DNA from 3 places in the Parabacteroides merdae ATCC 43184 genome. Region 3 is predicted to be linked to each of the others. Evidence: riboswitches for the same ligand, from Rfam matches in the RefSeq annotation. Region 3 holds a riboswitch; each other region holds the start of a gene.
What was found. A riboswitch is a leader RNA that binds a small molecule or an ion and turns the genes downstream of it on or off. The one in region 3 is predicted to bind cobalamin.
Positions count from the first base shown of each region.

Region 1: it holds a riboswitch for cobalamin, as region 3 does, so the genes downstream of both, NQ542_RS00380 (BFO_2992 family lipoprotein) here and NQ542_RS16155 (TonB-dependent receptor plug domain-containing protein) in region 3, are expected to answer to the same signal.
Region 2: it holds a riboswitch for cobalamin, as region 3 does, so the genes downstream of both, NQ542_RS04125 (ABC transporter substrate-binding protein) here and NQ542_RS16155 (TonB-dependent receptor plug domain-containing protein) in region 3, are expected to answer to the same signal.

Region 1 covers NZ_CP102286.1:91,755-96,034, forward strand. Annotated here, with positions in the region: gene NQ542_RS00370 (lactonase family protein) at 1-344, shown strand, start outside; gene murQ (N-acetylmuramic acid 6-phosphate etherase) at 391-1,206, shown strand; cobalamin riboswitch at 1,270-1,466, shown strand; gene NQ542_RS00380 (BFO_2992 family lipoprotein) at 1,750-2,505, shown strand; gene NQ542_RS00385 (YIP1 family protein) at 2,537-3,103, shown strand; gene smpB (SsrA-binding protein) at 3,116-3,577, shown strand; gene metH (methionine synthase) at 3,587-4,280, shown strand, end outside.
Region 2 covers NZ_CP102286.1:1,042,343-1,046,622, reverse strand. Annotated here, with positions in the region: gene NQ542_RS04130 (iron ABC transporter permease) at 1-1,023, opposite strand, end outside; gene NQ542_RS04125 (ABC transporter substrate-binding protein) at 1,033-2,193, opposite strand; cobalamin riboswitch at 2,250-2,451, opposite strand; gene NQ542_RS04120 (hypothetical protein) at 2,494-2,853, opposite strand; gene NQ542_RS04115 (precorrin-2 C(20)-methyltransferase) at 3,041-3,739, shown strand; gene NQ542_RS04110 (formate--tetrahydrofolate ligase) at 3,821-4,280, shown strand, end outside.
Region 3 covers NZ_CP102286.1:3,956,989-3,961,268, reverse strand. Annotated here, with positions in the region: gene NQ542_RS16155 (TonB-dependent receptor plug domain-containing protein) at 33-2,030, opposite strand; cobalamin riboswitch at 2,065-2,322, opposite strand; gene atpD (F0F1 ATP synthase subunit beta) at 2,625-4,142, shown strand; gene NQ542_RS16145 (F0F1 ATP synthase subunit epsilon) at 4,151-4,280, shown strand, end outside.

The sequences.
Region 1 (4,280 bases), 510 kb from region 3:
GGTTTGTAGAAGCCGATACGTTACATGTCTCCGGTAGTGCCGATATACACATCACACCGGACGGTCGTTTCCTATATGCCTCTAACCGTCTGAAAGGTGACGGTATCGCGATTTTTTCTATCGATCTGGAAAACGGGCAATTGACAAAGATTGGTTATCAGCTGACCGGTATTCATCCGCGTAATTTCGTCATCACCCCCAACGGCAAGTTCCTGCTTTGCGCTTGTCGGGATAGTCATATCGTGCAGGTTTACGAAATAGACAAGCAAAGCGGTTTGTTGAAAGATACGGGAAAAGACATCCGGGTTAGTAAGCCTGTTTGCTTGAAGTTTACCGACATGTAAATGTGATATTTTTAGTAGCTTTGCAACGTGTAAATTGTAATAAGCTATGTCATTCATTAAGATAACGGAACAGAATTCTCTCTATAACGACCTGGAACGGAAGTCCGTCCGGGACTTGCTTGAAGATATCAATACGGAAGATCAGAAAGTGGCGTTGGCTGTCCGAGAGACAATCCCCAAAATAGAAGAATTGGTTTTGCAGATCGTTCCCCGCATGAAGCAGGGCGGACGGATCTTTTATCTGGGAGCCGGAACCAGCGGGCGGTTGGGAGTTTTGGATGCTTCCGAAATCCCCCCGACGTTTGGGATGCCTTCCACACTGATTGTCGGCTTGATAGCTGGTGGCGATACTGCCCTCCGGAATCCTGTGGAGAATGCTGAAGACGATGAGGAACGCGGCTGGCAGGAATTGTTGGAGCACCGGGTTAATACGAAGGATACCGTGATCGGCATTGCTGCTTCCGGGACGACTCCCTATGTGATCGGTGCCCTTCGCAAAGCACGTGAACAGGGCATCCTGACTGCCTCCATTTCCAGCAATCCAGATTCACCGATGGCGATGGAGGCCGATATCGCAATCGAAATGATTGTCGGGCCGGAGTTTGTCACTGGCAGTTCCCGTATGAAATCCGGCACGGGGCAGAAAATGATCCTGAACATGATCTCCACCTCCGTTATGATCCGATTGGGTAGGGTTAAAGGAAACCGGATGGTCAATATGCAGCTCACCAATCAGAAACTTATAGACCGTGGAACCCGCATGGTTGCCGAGGAATTGAATCTTCCCTATAACCAATCCCGCCATCTGCTGTTGATGTACGGCTCCGTTCAGGAAGCTGTCGAGGCTTACCGCAAAGCTTAACGGGTCTGGAGTCGGTTTCAGCTTTTTTCTGTAAGAAGATGAGAAATATATGGAAAATATCTTTATATTTGTCCCATGCATTGTTCCTGCTTCGCAATCTGCGGAAAAGGATTAAAAGGGAATCGGGTGCAAATCCCGGACAGTCCCGCTGCTGTAAGCTTCAAAACGGATTGGGCAATTCTTTTATGCCACTGACGCGAGTTGGGAAGGCGCTCATACCGGAAGTAAGTCAGAAGACCTGCAACGCATATTTTTTCGACGGCTTCGAGGATAGGCCGGAAGAGAACTGTGAAGCCGTAGGCTTTTGCCTTTCTTTATTTCCGTTTCCCGTAGCTATTTACTTGTTTTTAATTATTTTGCCATAATAATTAGGAAAAGAGGCATGAATCTGTGGGTGGGATGAGCTCCGCCTCGATTCATGCTTTCCTTTTATGAGTGTGATTAATCTTCCGGCTTTTGTCGTATAAACCTTTTTTTCGTACCTTTGTGCGTTTCCTCCATAAAGAGAGGAAGATAAATACGACTTCAAATTTGTATATGGAAATGAGAAAAACAGTATTATATGGCGTTTTGGCCTTTTGTTTGGTTGTGTTGAATTCTTGTTTGGGAGACCCGGCCACCCAATTGACGATGGCAAACCAGGCAGGGGTAGTGGTGACCGGTTACGGACCTGGTAAGGCTATTTATACCAAGGGGGACGTAGTGGTCTCTTCGGAAGACTTCCAGAATGCCAATGTGGAAAACGGAGAATGTATTTTGTTTGATTATTCCATCGATTACGGGGTCGCAAACAATATGGGGGCAGGGACGGATACCAGTTATACCGAGGCTATTATTTATGAAAATACGATCTCGGAGGTTAATCGTTGGAACTTCTATAATACGTTGACCGATACCTCTATTGTTGCAAAGGACGAACTGTTGCTTTCTTCCCTCCAGGCGCGTTCCGCTTATATCAGAGGCAATTTGTTCCTGTTCACGGAGATAAGCAATCACCCGGCAAACCAAGTGGACAGTTTCTCTTTGTCCTATAATTCGGATAAATTGTTGGGAGACGATAATATTTATAGCCTCTACCTCCGCACGATCAGAATCAAGGCGGACACGACAAGAGGCGAGGCGATGATTATTCCTTGTGCGTTCAATATCGAAGATCTGGTGAAAAAGGCGGAAAAGAATCATTCGGATGAACTGAAGTTCCGGATTAACTATGCATATTCGTTCGGGAAGGATTCTGCATCGATAAACTGGAAAAGTTCCGACGTGTTTACAATAGACTTGACAGGAAAAGGCAAATAAAATGATAAATAGCAAACGAGCGTATTGAAAAATGTATAAAGAGATATTTAAATTGGTTGTAGCCATCATCTCCCAGCCGGGAAAGGCGTGGGATATTCTGACGAGAAAAGAAGAAAAGGACGATGAGTTTTTATCCCGGTTTGTGTATCCTCTCATCGGATTCGTTACGGTTGCTGCTTTTTTAGGCGTGCTGTTCACTCGGAAGGAGTTTGATGTCGAACTGGCGTTGAAGTCGTCTATCCGGACATTAGTCGCTGCGTTCGGCGGCTTTTATCTGGCTTCCTATTTGCTGAATGAGATTTGGCAGGGATGGTTCAAACGGGAGAAGGATATGAAACTGTGTCAACGCTTTGTCGGCTATTCGTCTTCGTTGATGTTTGCATTGAACATCGTGTTGATGTTACTTCCGGAGTTTTTCTTTTTGCGTATATTTGTGTTATATACATTTTATATCGTATGGGAAGGGGCCGGCCCTTATATGCAGGTGGAGGAGAAGATACGCCTGAAGTTTGTCGGGACCGCGACCGGTCTGATTTTGCTGACGCCCTGGTTGATCGAGGTAATTCTTTCCATGCTGATGCCCGGTTTACGTTTTTGATAGGAGAATAAGATGAAAGAGAAGATTAGTAATAACATACAGATAAAGAACAAGCGGGCGACTTTCGATTATGAGTTGCTCGACACGTTTACGGCAGGGATCGTGCTGACCGGTACGGAGATCAAATCGATACGCTTGGGAAAGGCGAGTCTGGTTGATACGTTTTGTATTGTGGAGAAGGGGGAATTGTGGGTGAAGAATATGTATGTGGCAGAATATTTCTACGGGACATACAATAACCATACGGCTCGCCGTGACCGCAAGCTGTTGCTGACTAAAAAGGAATTGCGGAAGATTGAAAGCGCTGCCCGCAATAATGGCTTTACAATTATTCCGACACGTCTTTTTATTAATGATAAAGGACTGGCCAAAGTCGTTGTGGCTATTGCCAAAGGTAAGAAGGAATATGACAAACGCGACTCTATCAAGGAACGGGACGACCGCCGGGAGATGGATCGTGCATTTAAACGGTAACGAACCTTTATGGATAAAGAAATATTTTTGAATCTCCTGAAAGAACGCATTTTGATTCTGGACGGAGGAATGGGTACGATGGTCCAGGGATTTAAACTGACCGAGAAAGATTATCGCGGAAAACAGTTTGCCGATTGGATGAGCGACCTGAAAGGAAATAACGACCTGTTATGTATCACCCGGCCGGATGTGATCAAATCGATCCACCGTCAGTATCTGGATGCCGGTGCCGATATTTTTGCTACCAACACTTTCAATGCAAATGCTATCTCGATGGAGGATTACGGCATGCAAGGGCAGGTGAGAAATATCAATTTGGCTGCCGGAAAATTGGCGCGTGAGGTGGCCGATGGCTTTATGAAGGAACATCCGGATCGCACGATCTTTGTAGCTGGTTCTGTCGGCCCAACTAATAAGACTGCTTCGATGAGCCCTGACGTGAGCGATCCGGCTTACCGTGCTGTCACCTACTTGGATTTGTATAGTGCCTATAAAGAACAGGTAGACGCTTTGGTAGACGGGGGCGTGGATATCGTTTTGTTTGAGACGACTTTCGACACGCTGAATGTGAAAGCCGGACTGGAAGCCGCCGAGGCTGTGTTGAAGGAAAAAGGCAAGGATTTACCAATTATGCTTTCTCTGACGTTATCTGCCCAGGGAGGACGTACGTTTTCGGGGCAGACATTGCTTGCGTTTTTGGCTT
Region 2 (4,280 bases), 1.5 Mb from region 3:
GTTTTTACGTTTACGGAATAGAACGGAGGCCACTACCGGAGCACCGATTAGGGCAGTCACCGAATTGACCGGCAAAGCCCCTTCGAAGCCGGGCATCCGGGCAATCAAGTTGCAGACGAGTGCCAATGCGGCACCGGCAAACAGGACGGCAGGCATCAGGACCCTATGGTCGGATGTTTGAAAAATGGCCCGGCACAGGTGCGGGACGGCCAGGCCAAGAAAGATGACCGGTCCACAATAGGCCGTCACGATCGCCGTCAGCACTCCTGCCGAGGTGATCACCAAAAGACGTGCCCGCTTGATGTTCAATCCCAAGTTACGGGCATAGCCGTCGCCAAGCAGCATCAGGTTCAACGTCTTGATCAACAGGAACGACAAAGGGATCAGAATCGCCATGATCGCAACAAACAGCATCATCTGGTTGCCGGAAACACGTGAGAAGCTGCCTAACCCCCAGATCACATAGGCGCGAATATCCTCCTCCACGCTGAAGAACTTCAGCACGCCGATCACCGCATTCGCCACGTAGCCGATCATCACGCCGATGATCAGCAGCGTCACGTTCCCTTTCACCTTCTGCGACACATATACGATTAACGCCATCACCGAGAGCGAACCGATCACGGCTGCTATCGAAAGCGCGATTTCTCCCATAAACCCCAATTTACTAAGCGCAACCCCTCCGAGGCTACCGCTCAGCAGTACCACAAAGGCCACGCCCATGCTCGCACCGGAGCTGATCCCCAGCACAGAAGGTCCCGCCAGTGGATTCCGGAAAACAGTCTGCATCTGCAAGCCGCTTATCGCCAGGCCCGCTCCCGCCACCAAAGCTGTCAATGCCTGCGGAAGACGTGATTTCCAGACGATATTCTGCCAGGTCACCGGCTCGTCTCCCAGTCCGCAAATAATGTTCCAGACAGACTTCAACGGGATAGACACCGACCCTAACACCAAATTCAGGAACATCAGGACCAGGATAGACGCTACGATGAGCGACATCAGAAAAGTAGTGGAATGTCTCATTCGTGCAACTTATTTGAGCCGTGCATAATAAACAGGTGTATGATCGGGCAGCAGGTCCGGATGGAATATATGCAGCAGGTCGGCCAGTACGACTTCCGGCTCGGTCGGCATACTTTCGTAAAAAGGCGTATCTTTCATGTTGCAATAGATGATCCCTTTCTCTCTGAAGGCACGGAAATCGGCATAACGCGGGTCCTGCTCCTTCAATGCCTCATAGCTGAACGTACCCGGATAGCTGTTCACAATGCGCCAGTAATCGGCTTCGTCACCCTGGTTGTAGACAGTTTCGAAATCAAGTGTCACACCTCCCGAACGTTTGTCGTTTTTGAGGAAATAGTCAGCACCGGCGTCCTTGAAAAGTTGGGCGAGAAAGCTCTCCCCTCCTACGGCATACCAGTTACCGCCCCGCATCTCGCCGCTCAACACGACCGGGCGTTTCTTCACTTTTCCTTCCGCCGTCAGCTCCTTCAATTCATTGTAACGGGCCGCGATAGCGTCGAATGTCTCGTTTGCCTTTTGCTCCTGTCCTACCAACAGGCCGACGAACTTCACCCATTCCGCCTGTCCCAACGGCGTCATCTCCTTATAGCCTAAATGTGGGATCAATGGGATACCGACATCCTTCAAGGTCTCATATCCGCCCCGTTTAAAAGGCGAAACAAGGATCAGGTCTGGGTTCATACTCATGATCACCTCGTTGTCGAAATTCCCTTCTATGCCGATTTTGGCGGTCTTCCCGCTCTTGAGACGTTCGTTCATCTCCCTATTGAACAGATGCCGGGTACTGGTCACCCCTACGACCTTGTCCAGTTCGCCCATCTTGATAAAATTGGACAACTGCAAAGATGTCATACAGACAACACTTCTGATGGGTGTCTCGATCACAGTATACGATCCGGGGATGCCGGACGGTTTCGTTCCTCTCCTGACAAGCGCATAATGAAAAGTCGTACTTTCCTCATTCTGCGGGTCCTGGATATCCAGCAAGACATACCCGCTCCGATAGGATAATACGAAACCACGGGCATACTCGGGTACAATATGGACACCAGAAAACGCGCTTTCTTCCGTCGTTTCCACCTTATCGGTCCGTTGATTGTTTTTGGTCGTACACGAGGATGCGACACACAACGACATAAGTAGGCAGCATCCTGCCAGGCATTTTTTCATATTCAATATTATTTTATTATAACCGAGCGAGCGTTGTCCACCCCACGAGGACGAGACTCTTCAAAACCGAAACGGCAGGTCTTCTGACTTACTTCCATCCCCGGACACCTTCCCGATCCCCCGATCAGTGGCATTGAGTATTGCCGGTATGTTACCGAAGTTTCACAGCAGCGTGGTCTGTCCGGGATTTCCACCCGGTTCCCTTTTCATTCCTGTCCTGTAAGGAGGACAGGGAAACCTGTTTCAAAGGGCAAATATAATAATATTACTTTTGCTTTCAAGAGAAAAGTGGCAGACAAATCAGTTTTTCTTACGAGCCGCCAAATATTCGTCTTCTAGCATGACTTTCAGTACATGGCCGCTTTCGTCGAAAGCGACAACCAGATTCCGCTGGTCAGTCGTCTCGAGAGAGACCTTATACTGGATAGGGCTACCGCTACCATTCGACTTGTACACCTCTTTGATCAAGCAATTTTCATAAGCGTTGTAAATCGCTTCCTGTGCGGCAAGGTCCACATCGACGATATCGATCGCATAGAAATTTTTCATACTCAACATATCGATATCCGTATTCCCATCCCGTCCAGTCTGCGCATGACTGTTTTGAGCCATACAGACACACGAAACCACCATAGCCACCATCAATACAAACTTCTTCATAACCTAAAATCTTAAACAATCTATTTACCTTTTTCTAATCGTTCCATCAAGTACAAATTGCATGCCAAAGAATAAAAAGCGGGCTGTGGAAAAGGCAGTGTGGAAATTATCCCCACAATTGTGGAATGCAGATTTGGAAAGTTCCGCAATTTTCCTCACTTTTGCGCACCAAATAATTCTAACGCACATGTCGTACCCCATCTGCTTCGTATCGCTCGGTCCGGGAGACCCCGAACTGATCACCTTGAAAGGCTTGAAAAAACTCCGACAGGCCGATATCATCTATTGCCCCGCCACCATAAGCAAAAGCGGACAACTACTCTCCCGTGCGGCCCGTATTATCGAAGAACTGGAAATCGAGAAATCTGTAGTCCAGTTCTTCACGCTCCCGATGAGCAAAGACCGGACCGAAGTCTGGAAAGTCTACGATACCTTGTATGAAAAGGCCATATCCGCCAGGGATAAAGAGAAAAAGGTGGTCATTGTGGCGGAAGGCGATGCAGGGTTCTATTCTTCCATACAGTATATATACGACAAATTCAAAGAGAACCGCATCGAAGTGGAACGAACCGCCGGAATACCAGCTTTCATTGCAGCGGGTGCTTTAGCCGGCTTGCATATTGTCAAGCAGGAAGAACAAATCATCGTCATACCCGGAATGCTGACGGCGGAAGAATTGTCGAAAAAGATCAAGACCGGTAATGTGATCGTCATCATGAAGCTGTCCCAATGTGTGGAGGCCGTCCATACCTGCATCCGGTTGCATCCGGAAACGAACTTCCATTATTTTGAGAATGTCGGGACCGGAGAAGAGTTTTACACCTCCGACCGGAAACAAATCCAGAGGAAAATATTCCCATACTTTTCCCTTATGATCATCCAATAGTATCTAAACTACCTGACTTTTCATTTTGTTATTATACAAAAATATATTTACTTTTGTTTTCCACTTAAACTCACATAAGACATGAAATCAGACATAGAAATTGCAAGAGAGGTTTCTCTGCGCAAGATAAAAGAAATCGCGACCGGATTAGGTATCCCTCGTGAAGAAGTTCAGAATTACGGCAGATACATCGCCAAGATACCTATCCATCTGATCGACGAAGAGAAGATCAGACAACACAATCTTATCCTGGTTACAGCCATCACTCCTACGAAAGCGGGTATCGGTAAGACGACCGTTTCAATCGGGCTGGCTTTAGGATTGAACAAAATCGGTAAAAAGGCGGTCGTTGCCTTGCGCGAACCATCATTGGGTCCATGCTTCGGCATGAAGGGCGGAGCTGCCGGAGGCGGATACTCGCAGGTGTTGCCGATGGAAAACATCAACCTGCATTTTACGGGGGATTTCCATGCGGTTACTTCTGCCCACAATATGATCACGGCATTGCTGGACAATTACATCTACCAGACGCGTAATACCT
Region 3 (4,280 bases):
TACATTAATTGTTTGTTAATCAATATCTAGTCTTAATATATAAAAACAAGTCCTCCTCGGAAAGAACGTCCAGGCATGGGATAGTACTTTACCACATCATAATTTATATTACCTATATTTATAATATCAAATTGTAACCGCAAAGAACAAGATCCAAAAGTAAACGTCCGGTTTAACGAAACAGTCTGTTCTGCATAACGATCTATCAAATTTCTCTCTATATTTTGCGGACTGGCATAACGATCTCCAACCACTGTCAATAAATAAGAAATATTAATCCAAGGCATTTGCAATGCCGCAGAAAAATTTCCCGAATGTTTGGGGGTATAAGGTATTTGATCCCGATAGTTCTTTTCTGTTTCATCTGTTATATCTATCGCATGTTGCCAAGAATAAGACATTTGTCCGGTTAAGGAGATATTTTTCCACAGAGGAACTTCTGTCGATAAATTCACATCAATTCCTCCGATCGAGACCTCTCCCATATTCATCATTTTCCAAATGAACATTGTCGGTATAGCAACGATCTTATCACTCACACGATTGTAATAACCATCTACTGAAACATTCAGATAATTAATAAAAGGCAACAAACCACTCCATGTCATACCTACATTGTATTGAGTCGCCCGTTCCGGCTTCAAATCAGTATTGCCTATCCTCAAATAATATAGATCATTAAAAGTCGGAACACGAAATATATCTTTATAAGAGGCTCGTAAACGGAAGTTATGGTCTGACAGAACTCGCCAAGAAAGACTTACAGCAGGAGATAATCGTTTACGATCAGACGGTCTGTCTCCTCTCTCTACATTCTCGGTTATATATGTTCCTAACAAACTGGTAGTAGCAGTCAGTCTCGGATCTTTATACTGGATAGCCAAAGCCGTCAAAGACGTATATCGTTTTGGGAACGGGCATTCTGGAATTGTATTATCCAATGAATTAATGAAATAATCTTCAGCTACAGCCAAAGAAAGATGATCAGCCAAAGAATATAGCCCCGAAATAGAAAGATAATATTCCTTTTGTGTATATCGATCATCCTGTCGTCCCGATTCATATTTATTATCAACATCCAAATGGCGCATCCACGAATAATTATATTTAGCCTGTGCCTGGAAAGTAAATTTTTCAGTTATATGATTCTCATAATGAATCTGTGCAAAAGCATTCCTATCCCACAAACGTTCACCCGAATAATCATTATAAAATATTACAGATCCGGGCAATCCTCTATGGGAGTCAAAATAATATCCTTTCATCGATAATGTACCGAACTTCCCTAAATCACCTGTAAAATTCAATTCCGTACGCCACGATTCGATATCACTGTTGTATCTCTTCTTCTTTTCTATCAAATTACCATTCACCAACGTAAATGGATAATTCCCATCCGCTCGTAAATAATCGCCGTGCCAAGAAGTATACCACTTTTTCCCCAGCTTCTGCTCATACCGTAAATAAGGATTTACCAAACCAAACGAACCGGCTTTTACTTGTGCTTTCAGATGGTACGAACGATCAGTGAATACGGGCCGACTTGTCTTTATGCTCAACGCCCCTGCCGAAGCGTACATCCGTGCCGTCTGGAAGATATCGTCGGCCTGACCGATCGACAGGGAGATCATATCGACATTGTCCAGTGAAAAGCGACTGATATCCACCTGGCCGCTCTGTGCATCCGTGACCGTCACCCCGTCATAGCAGACAGCCGTATGTTTGGCACCGAGGCTGCGGACGGAAACGGTTTTCAAACCTCCTATACCTCCGTAATCCTGTACGGTCACACCGGAAAAGCGTTTTACGGCTTCCGACAAGTCCTGCACACCGAGCCGTTCGATCCCAGCCTTGTCCATCACCTGAAGCGGTGTACTCTCACGGGTGGTGGAAGGGCGTACCTTTCCTAACACCTCGACACCCGAAAGCTGGTGATAGGTCGTCGTGTCTACCTGCGCATACAAAGCGGCAAACGGAAATAGCCAGGCACATAACAGGCCCGACAATCGTTTTACAAATATATTCTGCATACCTTTTCGATTCATCAGTTCCTTTACCCGAGGAACCGGATACCGAATAATGGCAGGTTTTCTGGCTTGTTCCCCCCTTTTCAATTGATAATTGATAATGGACAATTACCAACTAACGGCAGCCTTCCCGGTGTTCAAATTGTCAATTCTCAATTGAACCACCAGTGGCAACAAGATTTGCCGGGGTTTCAGAACTTACAGCTACGGGTACAGCTCCGGACTTTCACCGGATTCCCTTTTACTAACCGTCAGCGGAAGCAAATACGGTTACACCATAATCCGATTGCAAAGGTAGAAAAAACAGATGAGTAATCCTTTTTATTTAACAAAGTAAAACATTTCATCTGTTTTTCGCCAACAAAACGGCATATCATGCTTAGAATCTTCTATCTCTATGGTTTACAAAATAAGCTATTCCTACTATTTTGGTTCATTTCAGAACTCGATTGGTTCATTTTAGAAGAGGTTGAAATTAGTTGAATATTTAACTAAGTACAAAAAGACTCAAAAAGTAATATTTCCGGTTTTCGGAAATTCATAATTCGTAATATTGCAGCTGAAGATTTGAATAGGATTAAGGAAAAAAGAGATTGTATGGGAGAAATAAAAGGTTATATCTCACAGGTTATCGGTCCGGTCGTGGACATTCATTTCGATAATGGCAAGGAAGAAAAGATAACACTTCCCCGCATTCACGATGCAATGGAGATAACCCGCCCCAATGGAAAAATCCTGATTGTGGAAGTCCAACAGCATATTGGGGAAAACACGGTCCGTACCGTAGCGATGGATACGACAGACGGACTGAAGAGAGGAATGGAAGCCATTTCGCACGGTTCGCCCATCACGATGCCGGTCGGCGACCAGGTAAAAGGGCGTTTGATGAACGTAACGGGGAATCCCATTGACGGAATGACCGAACTCGACAAGAAAGGGGCTCTTCCGATCCATCGTGAACCGCCCAAGTTCGAAGACCTGACCACCAGCCGTGAAGTCTTATACACCGGTATCAAGGTGATCGACCTGCTCGAACCTTACTCCAAAGGAGGCAAGATCGGTCTGTTCGGGGGAGCTGGCGTAGGAAAGACGGTCCTGATCATGGAGTTGATCAACAACATCGCGAAGAAGAACAACGGATTCTCCGTCTTTGCTGGTGTGGGTGAACGTACACGCGAAGGAAACGATCTGCTGCGCGAGATGATCCAATCCGGAGTCATCCGCTACGGCGAAGAATTCAAGAAAAGCATGGAGGCAGGTCATTGGGATTTGTCCAAGATCGATTATGATGAACTGGCCAAGTCGCAGGCGACACTGGTCTTCGGCCAGATGAACGAACCGCCGGGAGCCCGCTCTTCGGTAGCCCTTTCAGGACTGACGATCGCCGAGTCTTTTCGTGACCTGGCGGCAGAGGGGGAAACAAAAGACATCCTTTTCTTTATCGACAATATCTTCCGGTTCACACAGGCCGGTTCGGAAGTATCCGCCCTGCTGGGACGTATGCCGTCCGCCGTCGGTTACCAGCCGACACTGGCCACCGAGATGGGAGCCATGCAGGAACGCATCACTTCCACTAAGAAAGGTTCCATCACTTCCGTTCAGGCAGTTTATGTGCCAGCAGACGACCTGACGGACCCGGCTCCGGCAACGACCTTTACACATCTGGATGCCACCACGGTATTGAGCCGTAAGATCACCGAACTCGGTATCTATCCGGCCGTCGACCCGTTGGAATCCACTTCGCGCATCCTGGACCCGTTGATCGTGGGCAAAGAGCATTACGAAACGGCACAGCGTGTGAAACAAATCCTCCAACGCAACAAGGAACTGCAAGACATCATCTCGATCCTCGGCATGGAAGAACTTTCCGACGAAGACCGCCTGACCGTCAACCGCGCTCGCCGTGTACAGCGTTTCCTTTCACAGCCGTTCTCCGTGGCGGAACAATTCACCGGTGTACCGGGCGTCATGGTCTCCATCGAAGATACGATCCGAGGATTCAAGATGATCATGGACGGAGAGACGGACGATATCCCCGAACAGGCTTTCTTGAACGTAGGCACAATCGAGGACGTGATGGAAAAAGCAAAGCGATTGGCTGAACAAGCAAATTAAAAATGGATATGAGATTGGAAATTGTATCACCGGACGGCATTCTTTTCGAAGGCGAAGCAGAGCGTGTTTCCTTTCCGGGAGCAGCCGGTTCATTTGATATCCTCCCCCATCATGCCCCGCTGATAGCCGCCCTCCGAC